Regions from separate parts of the Streptomyces sp. TLI_146 genome, predicted to be linked through region 1. Evidence: riboswitches for the same ligand, from Rfam matches in the RefSeq annotation. Region 1 holds a riboswitch; the other holds the start of a gene.
The links. A riboswitch is a leader RNA that binds a small molecule or an ion and turns the genes downstream of it on or off. The one in region 1 is predicted to bind cobalamin.
Positions count from the first base shown of each region.

Region 1 (5,709 bases):
GTTCGAGGCGGCCGCGGGACCGCCTGCGGCAATGCCGACTACGGCGCCAACGGTGGTGACCGCGGTGGCCGACGCCACCGCGAAACCCCGGACCGAGCTCCGGCTCACACGCTTTCCTTCCAGCAGTGATGGAATGGTGCGGGTACCGGGGTACCCGGGTACGAGGGTGTCGTAGGCGGGGCCTGACTGATCCCTGACTCTGCTGGAAGGTGATACGGCGAGGCAATTGTCTGCCGCGTGTGAAACCTCACACCTCATCCGCCCCACCAGTCCTTCCAATCTGGCCCCCAAGAAGGTGCCGCGCGCTTAGGATGCTGCGCCCCGCCTCCCAGGCCGGAGTCGGCCATTCCCAAATGTCCGGATCGATGGGCTGGTCCGCCCGGCGGGCGGGGGCCCACACTGGGGACGTGATGCCAGGGGGAGAACGGCTGTACCGGGACCTGCGCGAGGTGCTGGTGCCGGGCGCCGGGGTCGAGGACACGGGGGCCGCCCTGTCCGGGGTGATCGCGCCCGTGGTCGCGCATGACGCGCTGCGGCTGGTGGTGATGAACCCGTCGCTGGGAGTGGGCGCCACCGCGCTGGGGTTCTGGCACGGGTACGGACCGGATCTCGGCCATGAGCTGATGACCATCGCCGCCCGGGGCGCCAACTACCCCCAACTGGCCCGCCTGGCACGGCAGAGTGTGCCGGTACTCGTCGCGGACCGCCGCTTCCGCGCGAGCGCGTACGACCGGCTGCTCGCCCGGTACGGGGTCGGCGAGGAGCTCTGCCTGGTCCTGCGGGACGGCCGCGGCGTGTGGGGACTGCTCGGACTGCTGCGGGCCGATGACGGCCGGCCGTTCGACATCGACGACAGGCACCGCATCGCCGACGTCGGGCCGCCGCTGATCGCCGCGGTACGCGGCTACGTGACCACCGGGCCCATCGCGCCCCCCGGGCTCGGGCTGCCGCCCGGCATGCTCGTCGTCGACGCCGAGGGCAAGGTCGCCGCGATGACACCCCAGGCCCGGCAGCGGCAGGCGATGATGGCGCAGCAGCAGGGGGCACCGGACTGGCTCATCGAATACTGCTACGCCTCCCTGTCGTTCGAGGCGCGCGAACACGCCCGCGATCCGCGCCGGCGGTACGCGAGGGTGTGCACCCCCTCGATCGTGCACGGCGAGTGGACCGCGATCGAGGCCCAGCCGCTCGGCGACGACGGCGACGTGGCGATCATCATCCAGCGTGCGACCGGCGAGCTGCTCGTCCCGGCGTTCTGCGACTGGTACGGGATCACCACCCGGGAGCAGCAGGTCGTGCGGCACCTGCAGGACGGCACGGCGCCCAAACAGATCGCCCGGCTCCTCGACCTGTCCGTGCACACGGTCAACGACCACCTCAGGGCGATCTTCCGCAAGACCGGAGCCGGCGGACGCGACGAACTCATGGCCGCCCTCACCGCGTAGAGCCGGACAGGTCTCCGACCCGGGCATGACGGACACGTCGAATGCTCGACCGCTGACCGCCGCCGCGCGAGACCGCCTCGGGTCATTCGGGGGTGCCCACGGGGCCGCTGCTAGCCTCTTGGCCATGATCGGGAAGCGCGCCAGGCCGCGGATATCCGGCTCGTCGGCGCCGAGCGGTCCGCAGCGTGCCCTCATCGCCGCGAGCTTCGTCAGTCGGGTGGGCAACGGGCTGTTCAACACCGCCGCGGTGCTCTACTTCACCCTGGTGGTGCACCTGCCCGCCGCACGGGTCGGTGTCGGCCTCACGGTCGCCGGGCTGGTCGGGCTGCTGGCCGGGATCCCGGCCGGGAACCTGGCCGACCGGTACGGGCCGCGCACGGTCTGGCTGACGGCCCTCGCGATGCAGGCCGCGACGATGGCCGCGTTCGTTCTCATCCACGACTGGGTGACGTTCACGCTCATCGCCACCCTGGACCGGCTGGCGGCGACGGCGGGCGGCGCCGCGGGCGGCGCGATCGTCGCCCGTACCGGCGGTGAACGCCCGGCCGCCTTCAGGGCGAAACTCCGCACCTTCGTCAACCTCGGCGTGGTCCTGGGCACCCTCGGCGCCGCCTTCGCCGTCTCGGCCGACACCCGCGCGGCCTACACCGCGCTCATCCTCGCCAACGCCGCCAGCTTCGCCTGCGCCGGTCTGATCGCCCTGCTCGGCGTCCCGAACTACCGGCCCCTGCCCCGGCCCGAGGAGCACCACCGCTGGGCCGTCCTGTCCGACCGGCCGTACGTGTCCTTCGTCGCGCTCTACGGCGCGATGGGCCTGCAGTACCAGACCGTCTCCCTGCTCCTGCCGATCTGGCTCTCCGCCCACACCGACGCGCCCCGCTGGACCGTGGCGGCGGTCTACGCGGTCAACAGCGGGGTGTGCGCGCTGCTCCAGAGCAGGATCGGCTCCCGGGTGGAGACACCACGCCAGGGCGGCCGGGCGTTCCGCATCGCCGGGCTGCTCTTCCTGGTCAGCTGCCCCTTGATGGCCCTGACCGCGGACGTTCCGGTCTGGGTCGCGCCAGGGCTCGCCGTCCTCGCCGTCTGCGTCCACAGTCTCGGAGAGGTATGGGAGTCCTCGGGCGGCTACGCGCTCGGCTTCGGTCTCGCCCCGGACCATGCCCAGGGGCAGTACCAGGGCCTCTTCGGCATCGGCTTCGACGCGGGGCAGGCCCTGGCTCCGGTGGTCCTCACGACAGCGGTCCTCGGACTCGGACACGCGGGCTGGCTGCTGCTCGGGGTGTTCTTCGCGGCTCTGGGCGCGGCGGGCCCGCCGGTGGCCGCATGGGCGGAGCGCACCCGCCGCTCACCTCACGACACGGCCCACGCGGCACAGGGCCGGTCCGCCGAGGCCCCGCTGCCCGACACGGCCTAGTTTTCCCCGTGTCCCAGGCGCGGTGTCACCCCTACAGCCGAGCCCGCTCATCGCGCCCTGCGGGACGGGGTGAAGGTATAGAGGTCGAGGATGTCGGGGCAGGGCGCGATGCCGGGGCCGCCGGCCCGGACCCAGGCGGCGATGTCCTCCGTGGCGTCGGGGTCGTTGACCAGACCGAGCCAGACCGGACGGGCACCGGCGAGGCGCGCGGCACGAGAGGGCTGGACGACGACCACATTGGCCTGTTCGCAGACGTCGAGGCAGGCGGAGACCCGTACGGGCGCGTGCTCAGCGAGGCGCGCCTGCTGCTGCGCGTGGTCGACCCCGGGCACCTTCGGGCTGCCGCAGCAGCAGTCCCTGCACACCACGATCCGGCACGGCGCCGAGTCGGCCGGGGTGTGCCCGGCGCCGCCTTCTGGTCGCTGCTCCGACATGACCGCTCACGCTCCTCCTCCGGGGAGATCCGCCCCGGTTTCGTCAAGGAGGCGACGACGTGAGTCTCCTGGCTCTCGGGTCGCAGCTCGCCCCGTCCTTCCCACCCGTGTCCGGGCAGTGGTCTGTTCGGGGTTCGCTCGCCGATCACAGTGGCGGGACCGCGCCGGAATTGCACCGGCTTCCTCGTTCCGCGTCGCCTTGTCGTCGGCATCGTCGCACGTCGGACGGTGGAACGTCACCACGATCGGAAGGGGTGACCCGCCCGCCGCTGGGCGGGCGGGTCACCCCTTCCTCCGCAGCTACCCGGTCAGATCTTCAGGCGGTGCACACCTCCCTGCACCGTTCCCACGTACAGCCAGCCGCCGGCGGTCGCCAGGCTCGTGGCGTTGAGGTTCTGCAGGCCGGTGGAGATGTTCTGCCAGTTGCGGCCGCCGTCCGTGGAGCGCAGGACGCCTCGGCCGCCGCGCGGCAGGGCCGCGTCCCAGTGGCTGGTGGTGGCCGCGTACAGAGTGCTGCCGACCGGCAGTATGTCGCTGACCCGCAGCGGGAGCGAACCGGTGTCGGCGGTGCGGAAGGTCTTCCCGCCGTCCGTCGACAGCTTGATCGCCTCGCCGCCGGTCAGCATCGTCGACCCGGTGAACTCGATGGTGTCCACACGTCCGTCGGCGACCTTGGTGATGTCGTCGCCGCCGTTGTCCGAGCGGTAGAGGCCGTCGGGGGCACCGAGCCACAGCCGGTCCGGGTTCTTCGGGTCGCCGGTGACGGCGGTGAAGGAGGTCCGGTCGTGGAGGAGGTTCTTCCAGGTGGCGCCGCCGTCCTCGGTGGAGAACAGGCCCCGGCCCAGCAGGTTTCCGTACGAGACGTACACGCGGTCGGGGTCGGCGGGGTGCACGGCCATGGCGAGGACCGTGCCGTTGCTCTCGCCCTTCTCCTGCCAGGTGGCACCCGCGTCGCCGCTGCGTTGGAGATGGAAGTCGCCCCAGGCGCCGTAGCGCACCCGCCACACGACCCGCGAGTCCTTGGCCGAGGTCTGCAGCAGCCGGGTCGAGAGGCCGATCCTGCCCTCGCCGCCGGTGGTGCCCCACTCCGCTCCGGCGACCGGCAGCGGCGAGCGGTGCGTGCCCTGCTGGCCGGCCGCGAGCAGTTGGTTGCCGCTGACCGCGAGGGAGTTGACGGTGCCGCCCTGGACGCCGAGGCGCCGGTAGTCCTTGCCGTCCGGCGTGCCCCGGTAGACACCGGCCGCGTCCGCCGAGACGGTCAGCGAGCCGTCGGCCCAGCGGTCGAAGTCGGAGGTGGTGGAGGCCTTGTTGACCGCCGGGATGGTGCTCCAATGACGGCCGTGGTCGCGGCCGACCCGGATGTCCTTGCCGTACCCGATGTACATGTCGCCACCGGTGAGAGTGAGGCCCGTACCGCCGTATCCGTGGCTGTCCAGTGTGGCCCAGGTCCTGCCGCCGTCGAAGGAGCCGACGACGCCGGACCCGACCTCGTACATCGCCACGGTCCGGCTGTCCGCGACGACGGTGACGGATACCTTGCCGCCGGCGGGCTCGTACACCTTGGTGGCCTTGCCGAGGGTGCCGGCGGACAGGCCGTCGCGCTTCCACAGCGACTTGCCCGCCGAGAAATAGAGGCTGTCGCCGCCGATCGCCACGTCGTAGACGGCGTCGACGGGGATGCCCAGGGGCTCCACGGACCAGGTGTCGCCGCCGTCCTTGCTGATCAGCAGGTCGGTGGCAGTGACGGCGACGAGGGCCTTGCCCGCCTCGTCGGTGAGGAGGCGGGTGATGGGCGCGTCGGGGGTGTTCAGGGTCCGCCAGGTGCGGCCGCCGTCCTCGGTGCGCAGGATCGAGCCCGTACGGGGAATGCCGGATCTGCTGTTGGCCGCGTACCACCAGCGCTTGGCGTTCTTCGGGTCGATGACGGTGAAGGCCTGGCCGCCCACGTCGCCGAGCGGCAGCCTGGTGTGCTGCTGCCAGGTCGCGCCGTTGTCCTCGGTGGACCAGGGCCCGGGCTTGTTGTACTGGGTCAGGACGGCGGCGCCGGGGGCGCTGCGCGCGGTGGTGATGTCGCCGCTCTCGGAGTTGGGTCCGACGGGCTGCCAGCGGGAGCCGCGGCTGTTCGCGGGGGTGACCTCGAAGCCGTCCCGGTTGCTGGTCAGTGTCTTGCCGTCGGTGGTCCGGCCGTCGGCGGACACCAGATGGGCGCCCTCGCCGCGGCCGGTGATCTCCGCCTGGTAGACGTTTTCGGAGCGCGGTGTGGTGGTGACCGTGTAGGGCCTGCCGTGCGGCGGGGTGACGGTCAGGACCGGCGGCTTCGCCAGCGGCGCCGGGGTGAGGACGACGGCGGTGGACTTGCCGTCGCTCGGGTCGGGGCCGGCCTGGACGAACAACCGCCGTACGACCAGGAGATACG
Region 1 covers NZ_PJMX01000001.1:8,211,210-8,216,918, reverse strand. Annotated here, with positions in the region: gene BX283_RS36540 (transglycosylase SLT domain-containing protein) at 1-108, opposite strand, end outside; gene BX283_RS41885 (helix-turn-helix transcriptional regulator) at 411-1,445, shown strand; gene BX283_RS36530 (MFS transporter) at 1,570-2,859, shown strand; gene BX283_RS36525 (hypothetical protein) at 2,907-3,293, opposite strand; cobalamin riboswitch at 3,334-3,532, opposite strand; gene BX283_RS36520 (S8 family serine peptidase) at 3,602-5,709, opposite strand, start outside.

Region 2 (5,709 bases), 1.4 Mb from region 1:
CGGTGGTCTCGGTCTCGGCGAACACGTCCTGGACGACGACGAACTCGGCCGCCCGCAGGCCTTCGACGACGGTGCGGCGGTTGGCGACGGAGGCCACCGGGTTGGTGCAGATCACCCAGCACGCCTTGATGTCGCCGTCGGCCATCCGCCGGAAGAGTTCGACGGTGCCGAGCCCCGCCCCGTCGGTGCGCAGCGTGCCCGGCTCCAGCCCCCACAGCTCCTCGGTGAAGGCCCGCTCCTCGTCCACGAGCACCGAGCGCTGGCCGGGCAGCCCGGGGCCCATGTAGCCCATCTCGCGGCCGCCCATGGCGTTCGGCTGGCCGGTGAGCGAGAACGGGCCGCTGCCGGGGCGGCAGATCGCTCCGGTCGCCAGATGCAGGTTGACCAGGGCGTTGGTGTTCCAGGTGCCGTGGGTGGACTGGTTGAGCCCCATGGTCCAGCAGCTCATCCACTCCCCGGCCGCGCCGATCCACCGCGCCGCCGTACGGATGTCGTCCTCGGGGATCCCGGTGGTCTGTGCGACCGAGGCGGGTGGGTAGTCGGCCAGGAACTCGCCCATCGCCTCCCAGCCCTCGGTGTACTCGGCGATGAAGGCGGGATCGGTGTGCCCGTTCTCCTGGAGCAGGTGCAGCAGGCCGTTGAGCAGCGCGAGATCCGTGCCCGGCTTGATCTGGAGGAACAGATCTGCCTTGGCGGCGGTCGCGGTGCGGCGCGGGTCGACGACGATCAGCTTCGCCCCGGCCTTGACGCGCTCCATCATCCTCAGAAAGAGGATGGGATGACAGTCGGCCATGTTTGACCCGATGACCAGGAAGACGTCCGCCTTCTCGAAGTCCTGGTACGAGCCGGGCGGCCCGTCCGCGCCCAGCGACAGCTTGTAGCCGCTGCCCGCACTCGCCATGCACAGCCGGGAGTTGGACTCGATCTGGTTGGTGCCGATGAACCCCTTGGTCAGCTTGTTGGCCAGATACTGTGCCTCCAGGCTCATCTGACCGGACACGTACAACGCGACGGCGTCCGGCCCGTGCTCGTCGACGATCGCCCGCAACCTGCCCGCCGCCTCGGCGATCATCGCGTCGACACCGGCGGGCACCGGCTCGGCCCCGCGCTCACCCCGTACCAGCGCGGTGGACAGGCGTCCCGGAGCGGCCAGCATGTCGGCCGTCGTCGCGCCCTTGGTGCACAGCCGACCGGAGTTGGTCGGGTGTGATTTGTCACCGGAGGCCTTGAGCACCGTGCGCCGGCCGTCCGGCCCCATGGCGATGTCGAGGACCATCCCGCAGCCCACACCGCAGTACGAGCAGACCGTGCGCACCTGTTCGGTGGCGGCCCGCGTGGCCTGTGCGGTCAACGGGTGTCCCCTCTCGTCTCGGCCGGGATCCCTTGGGTTTCCGACCGTACGAAATGCCCGTTACTTCGATGTCACGTGCGGCGATCACGAGTGGTTACGTCGGCCACACTAATCGCGCCCCGATGCTGTGAGCACCTGTGTGCGACTGCGGCACGCCTCCGATGTCGGACATCACGAGGCGTGCGCGTCCGATGTGAGGGGTGGCCCCGGCCCCCTGTCTGGGTAGGGTGGCGCTCGCAGCTGGTTCGCCCTGCCCGCCAGGCAGGCGCGTCGCAAGAGGGAACCCGGTGGGAATCCGGGACTGCCCCGCAGCGGTGAGCGGGAACGACCGCCGTCATACGCACTGGGCCCGGCCGGGTCTGGGAAGCGACGGCCAGTAGGTGTCCGCCGGGAATCCGGCAGGCGTGCCCGCGAGTCCGAAGACCTGCCCGTTGCCCGTGCGCGACCGATCGCGCGCGGAGATCTTGGTGACCTCGTGGGCGGGTCGGCGGGACGAGAGGTGGTTCGAGCGCGGGCACCGTTCCGCGCGGGCCGCCCTGTCCGTCATCCCTTCGCGCCCACGACCCGTACCAGGGTCGATTTCGGGACATTCTCGCGAAGGAGAGTTTCGTGACCAGCACGTCCGCAGCCGCGGCAGCACGGGCCACCGTGTACGGCTACCCCCGCCAGGGCCCCGACCGGGAGCTCAAGAAGGCCATCGAGGGCTACTGGAAGGGCCGAGTCGGCGCCGACGCCCTCCGTGACACCGCCCGTGACCTGCGCCGCGCCAATTGGCTCCGGCTCGCGGAGGCAGGCGTCGACGAAGTGCCGACCGGCGACTTCTCGTACTACGACCACGTCCTCGACACCAGCGTGATGGTGGGTGCGATCCCCGACCGGCACCGCACCGCCGTCGAGACCGACACCCTGGACGGCTACTTCGCCATGGCCCGCGGCACCCAGGACGTGGCGCCGCTGGAGATGACCAAGTGGTTCGACACCAACTACCACTACCTGGTCCCCGAACTCGGCCCGGACACCGTCTTCACCGCCGACTCCGGCAAGCAGGTCGCCGAGCTCACCGAGGCGCTGGCGCTCGGCCTCGCGGCCCGGCCCGTCCTGGTCGGACCGGTCACCTACCTCCTGCTGGCCAAGCCCGCACCCGGCGTCGACGCCGACTTCCAGCCGCTGGCCCTGCTGGAGCGGCTGCTGCCCGTCTACGCCGAGGTGCTCGCCGATCTGCGGGCGGCGGGTGCCCAGTGGGTGCAGCTCGACGAGCCCGCCCTCGTCCAGGACCGCGGCCCCGCCGAACTGGACGCCGCCGCCCGCGCCTATGGGGCGCTCGGCAGCCTCACCGACCGACCCAAGCTGCTGGTCGCCTCCTACTTCGACCGCCTCGGCGAGGCCCTGCCCGTCCTGGCCAAGGCGCCCGTGGAGGGCCTCGGCCTGGACTTCACGGGACCGGCCGCCGCCAACCTCGACGGCCTCGCCGCCGTCGGCGGGCTGCCCGGCAAGCGGCTGGTCGCGGGCGTCGTCGACGGCCGCAACATCTGGATCAACGACCACGAGAAGTCCCTCGCCGCCCTCGGCACGCTCCTCGGCCTCGCCGGCACCGTCGACGTGGCACCGTCGTGCTCGCTGCTGCACGTCCCGCTCGACGCGACGGCCGAACGCGACATCGACCCGCAGATCGCCCGCTGGCTCGCCTTCGCCCACCAGAAGACCACCGAGACCGTGACCCTGGCCCGCGGTCTCACCGGCGGCACCGGCGCGATCGCCGCCGAACTCGCCGCCAACCGCGCCGACCTGGCCTCGCGCGCCGGCTCCGCCCTCACCCACGACCCGGCGGTACGCGCGCGTACGTCGACGGTCACCGAGGCCGACGGCCGCCGCTCCCAGCCGTACGGCGAACGCGCCCCGGCCCAGCGCGCCCGCCTGCGGCTGCCGCTGCTGCCCACGACCACCATCGGCTCGTTCCCGCAGACCACCGAGGTACGCACCGCCCGCGCCGACCTGCGCGCCGGACGCGTCGACACCGAGGGCTACGAGGAGCGCATCAAGGCCGAGATCCGCGAGGTGATCGCCTTCCAGGAGAAGGCGGGCATCGACGTCCTCGTCCACGGCGAGGCCGAACGCAACGACATGGTGCAGTACTTCGCCGAGCAGCTGACCGGCTACCTCGCCACCCAGCACGGCTGGGTCCAGTCGTACGGCACGCGCTATGTCCGCCCGCCGGTCCTGGCCGGCGACATCTCCCGGCCGAAGCCGATGACGGTGCGCTGGACCGCGTACGCCCAGTCGCTCACCGACCGCCCCGTCAAGGGCATGCTCACCGGGCCGGTCACCATGCTGGCCTGGTCGTTCGTCCGCGACGACCAGCCGCTCGCGGAGACCGCCCGCCAGGTGGCGCTCGCGCTGCGCGACGAGGTGAACGACCTGGAGGCGGCGGGTACTTCGGTCATCCAGGTCGACGAGCCCGCTCTGCGCGAGACGCTGCCGCTGCGCGCCGCGGACCGCGCCGCCTATCTGGACTGGGCCACGGAATCGTTCCGCCTGACCACCGCGGGCGTACGTCCCGACACCCAGATCCACACCCACATGTGCTACGCCGAGTTCGGTGACATCCTCCAGGCCATCGACGACCTCGACGCCGACGTCATCAGCCTGGAGGCGGCCCGCTCGCACATGAGGGTGGCCGACGAGCTCGCCGCCGCCGGGTATCCGCGCGAGGTGGGACCCGGTGTCTACGACATCCACTCGCCGCGCGTACCGAGCGCCGAGGAGGCGGCCGCACTGCTGCGCAAGGGGCTCGCGGCCATCGCCCCGGAACGGCTCTGGGTCAACCCCGACTGCGGATTGAAGACCCGCGGCTGGACCGAGACGAGGCAGTCCCTGGAGAACCTCGTCGAGGCCGCCCGGACGGTCAGGGCGCAGGTGCGGCAGGGGGCTTGACACAGCCGGGGTGTGCGGGCACGCGCGCGTGCCCGCACACCCCGGGGCCCTTCCGGCTCGCTACACGTCGGCCATCTGCGGCATCTCGCCCTGCGTCGTCTGCAGGTCGATCACCGAGAAGGACGCGCCCTGCGGGTCGCTGAGCGCCGCGAACCGGCCGAAGGGCGTGTCCATCGGCCCGAACCGCAGCACCCCGCCCCGCTTGGTGGCCTTCGCCACCGCGTCGTCGCAGTTGTCGACCGCGAAGTACACGTTCACGTACGACGGCACCTCGGGCGGGAACTCCTCCGTCATCTTCATGCGCCCCATGACCATCTCGTCACGCACGCTGAAGACCCGGAAGTCGGCCGCGTCGTCCTGCATCTGCTTGGCGCCGTACGGGAAGACCGCGGGCAGGAACGCGTCGACCTTTTCCGGGTCGCGGGTGAAGAACTCGGCCCAGCAGAACGAGCCGGGCACACCCTTGGCCTCGAAGCCCTCGTGGCTGCCCGCCTGCCACACGCCGAAGACGGCGCCGCTGGGCTCGCGGGCGATCGCCATCGAACCGAAGTCGCCGACCTGCATCGGCTCCATCAGCACCTCGCCGCCGTTGTCCTTGATCTTCTTCGCGGTGGCGGCGACATCCGGCGAGGCGAGGTAGAGGCACCACGCCGACTGGCCCTCCTGGCCCGGCATCGGCGGCACGACGGCCGCCACCGCCTTGCCGTTCGCGTACGCCTGCGTGTAGTTGCCGTACTCCGACGACGCCTCGCCGAACGTCCAGCCCAGCACGTCACCGTAGAAGCTCTTCGCTCCCTCGACATCGGTGAACATCGCATCGGCCCAGCACGGAGTGCCCTCTGGTTCTGCGGCCATGACTGTGCTCTCTCCTGTGTGACAGACGGTCCGGCTTGCCACGCTAGCCAGCCGCCCCCGACCCCGCGCGTCGAGCGCTTCCACGCGCCGGAGCGCGCACTACCGGGGCGCACGAAACGGGTGACGCGCCGGGACGACGGGCAGGTAATCGGGTACGGATCCTGGCGGGGCGGGACGACTCGGGCGTAGCGTGACCCGGCGCTGGCGCGCACAGCGACTACAGGGGGCGTGTGACCTCATGGACAAGCCGGTCTGGCAGTTCTCGGACGACCGCGGGCAGGTGGCGACGGCGAGCGGGGTGCCCAGCCGGGTGACCGCCTACATCCAGGCCGGAGCCACGCTCTGGGACCACGGAGTCGGCACCGGAGCCGTCTTCGGCTCCTTCCACGACGGGGCCTCGCCCGACCGCGCCAAGGCCGGTGGGCTGCCCCTGGACCGCCTGCGCTACCTGGGCGCGGGCAGCGCCCTCGACCTCGACATGCTGCTCCAGGGCACGCCCGACCTCGTGGTCGCCGTCAGCTACGGCGGCGGCCAGGTCTACGGCCTCGCCCCCGAGACGGCCAAACACCTGG
Region 2 covers NZ_PJMX01000001.1:6,769,070-6,774,778, forward strand. Annotated here, with positions in the region: gene BX283_RS30215 (bifunctional nitrate reductase/sulfite reductase flavoprotein subunit alpha) at 1-1,351, opposite strand, end outside; cobalamin riboswitch at 1,626-1,777, shown strand; gene metE (5-methyltetrahydropteroyltriglutamate--homocysteine S-methyltransferase) at 1,961-4,282, shown strand; gene BX283_RS30225 (VOC family protein) at 4,343-5,137, opposite strand; gene BX283_RS30230 (ABC transporter substrate-binding protein) at 5,376-5,709, shown strand, end outside.
Region 2: another riboswitch for cobalamin. It lies ahead of metE (5-methyltetrahydropteroyltriglutamate--homocysteine S-methyltransferase); the one in region 1 lies ahead of BX283_RS36525 (hypothetical protein).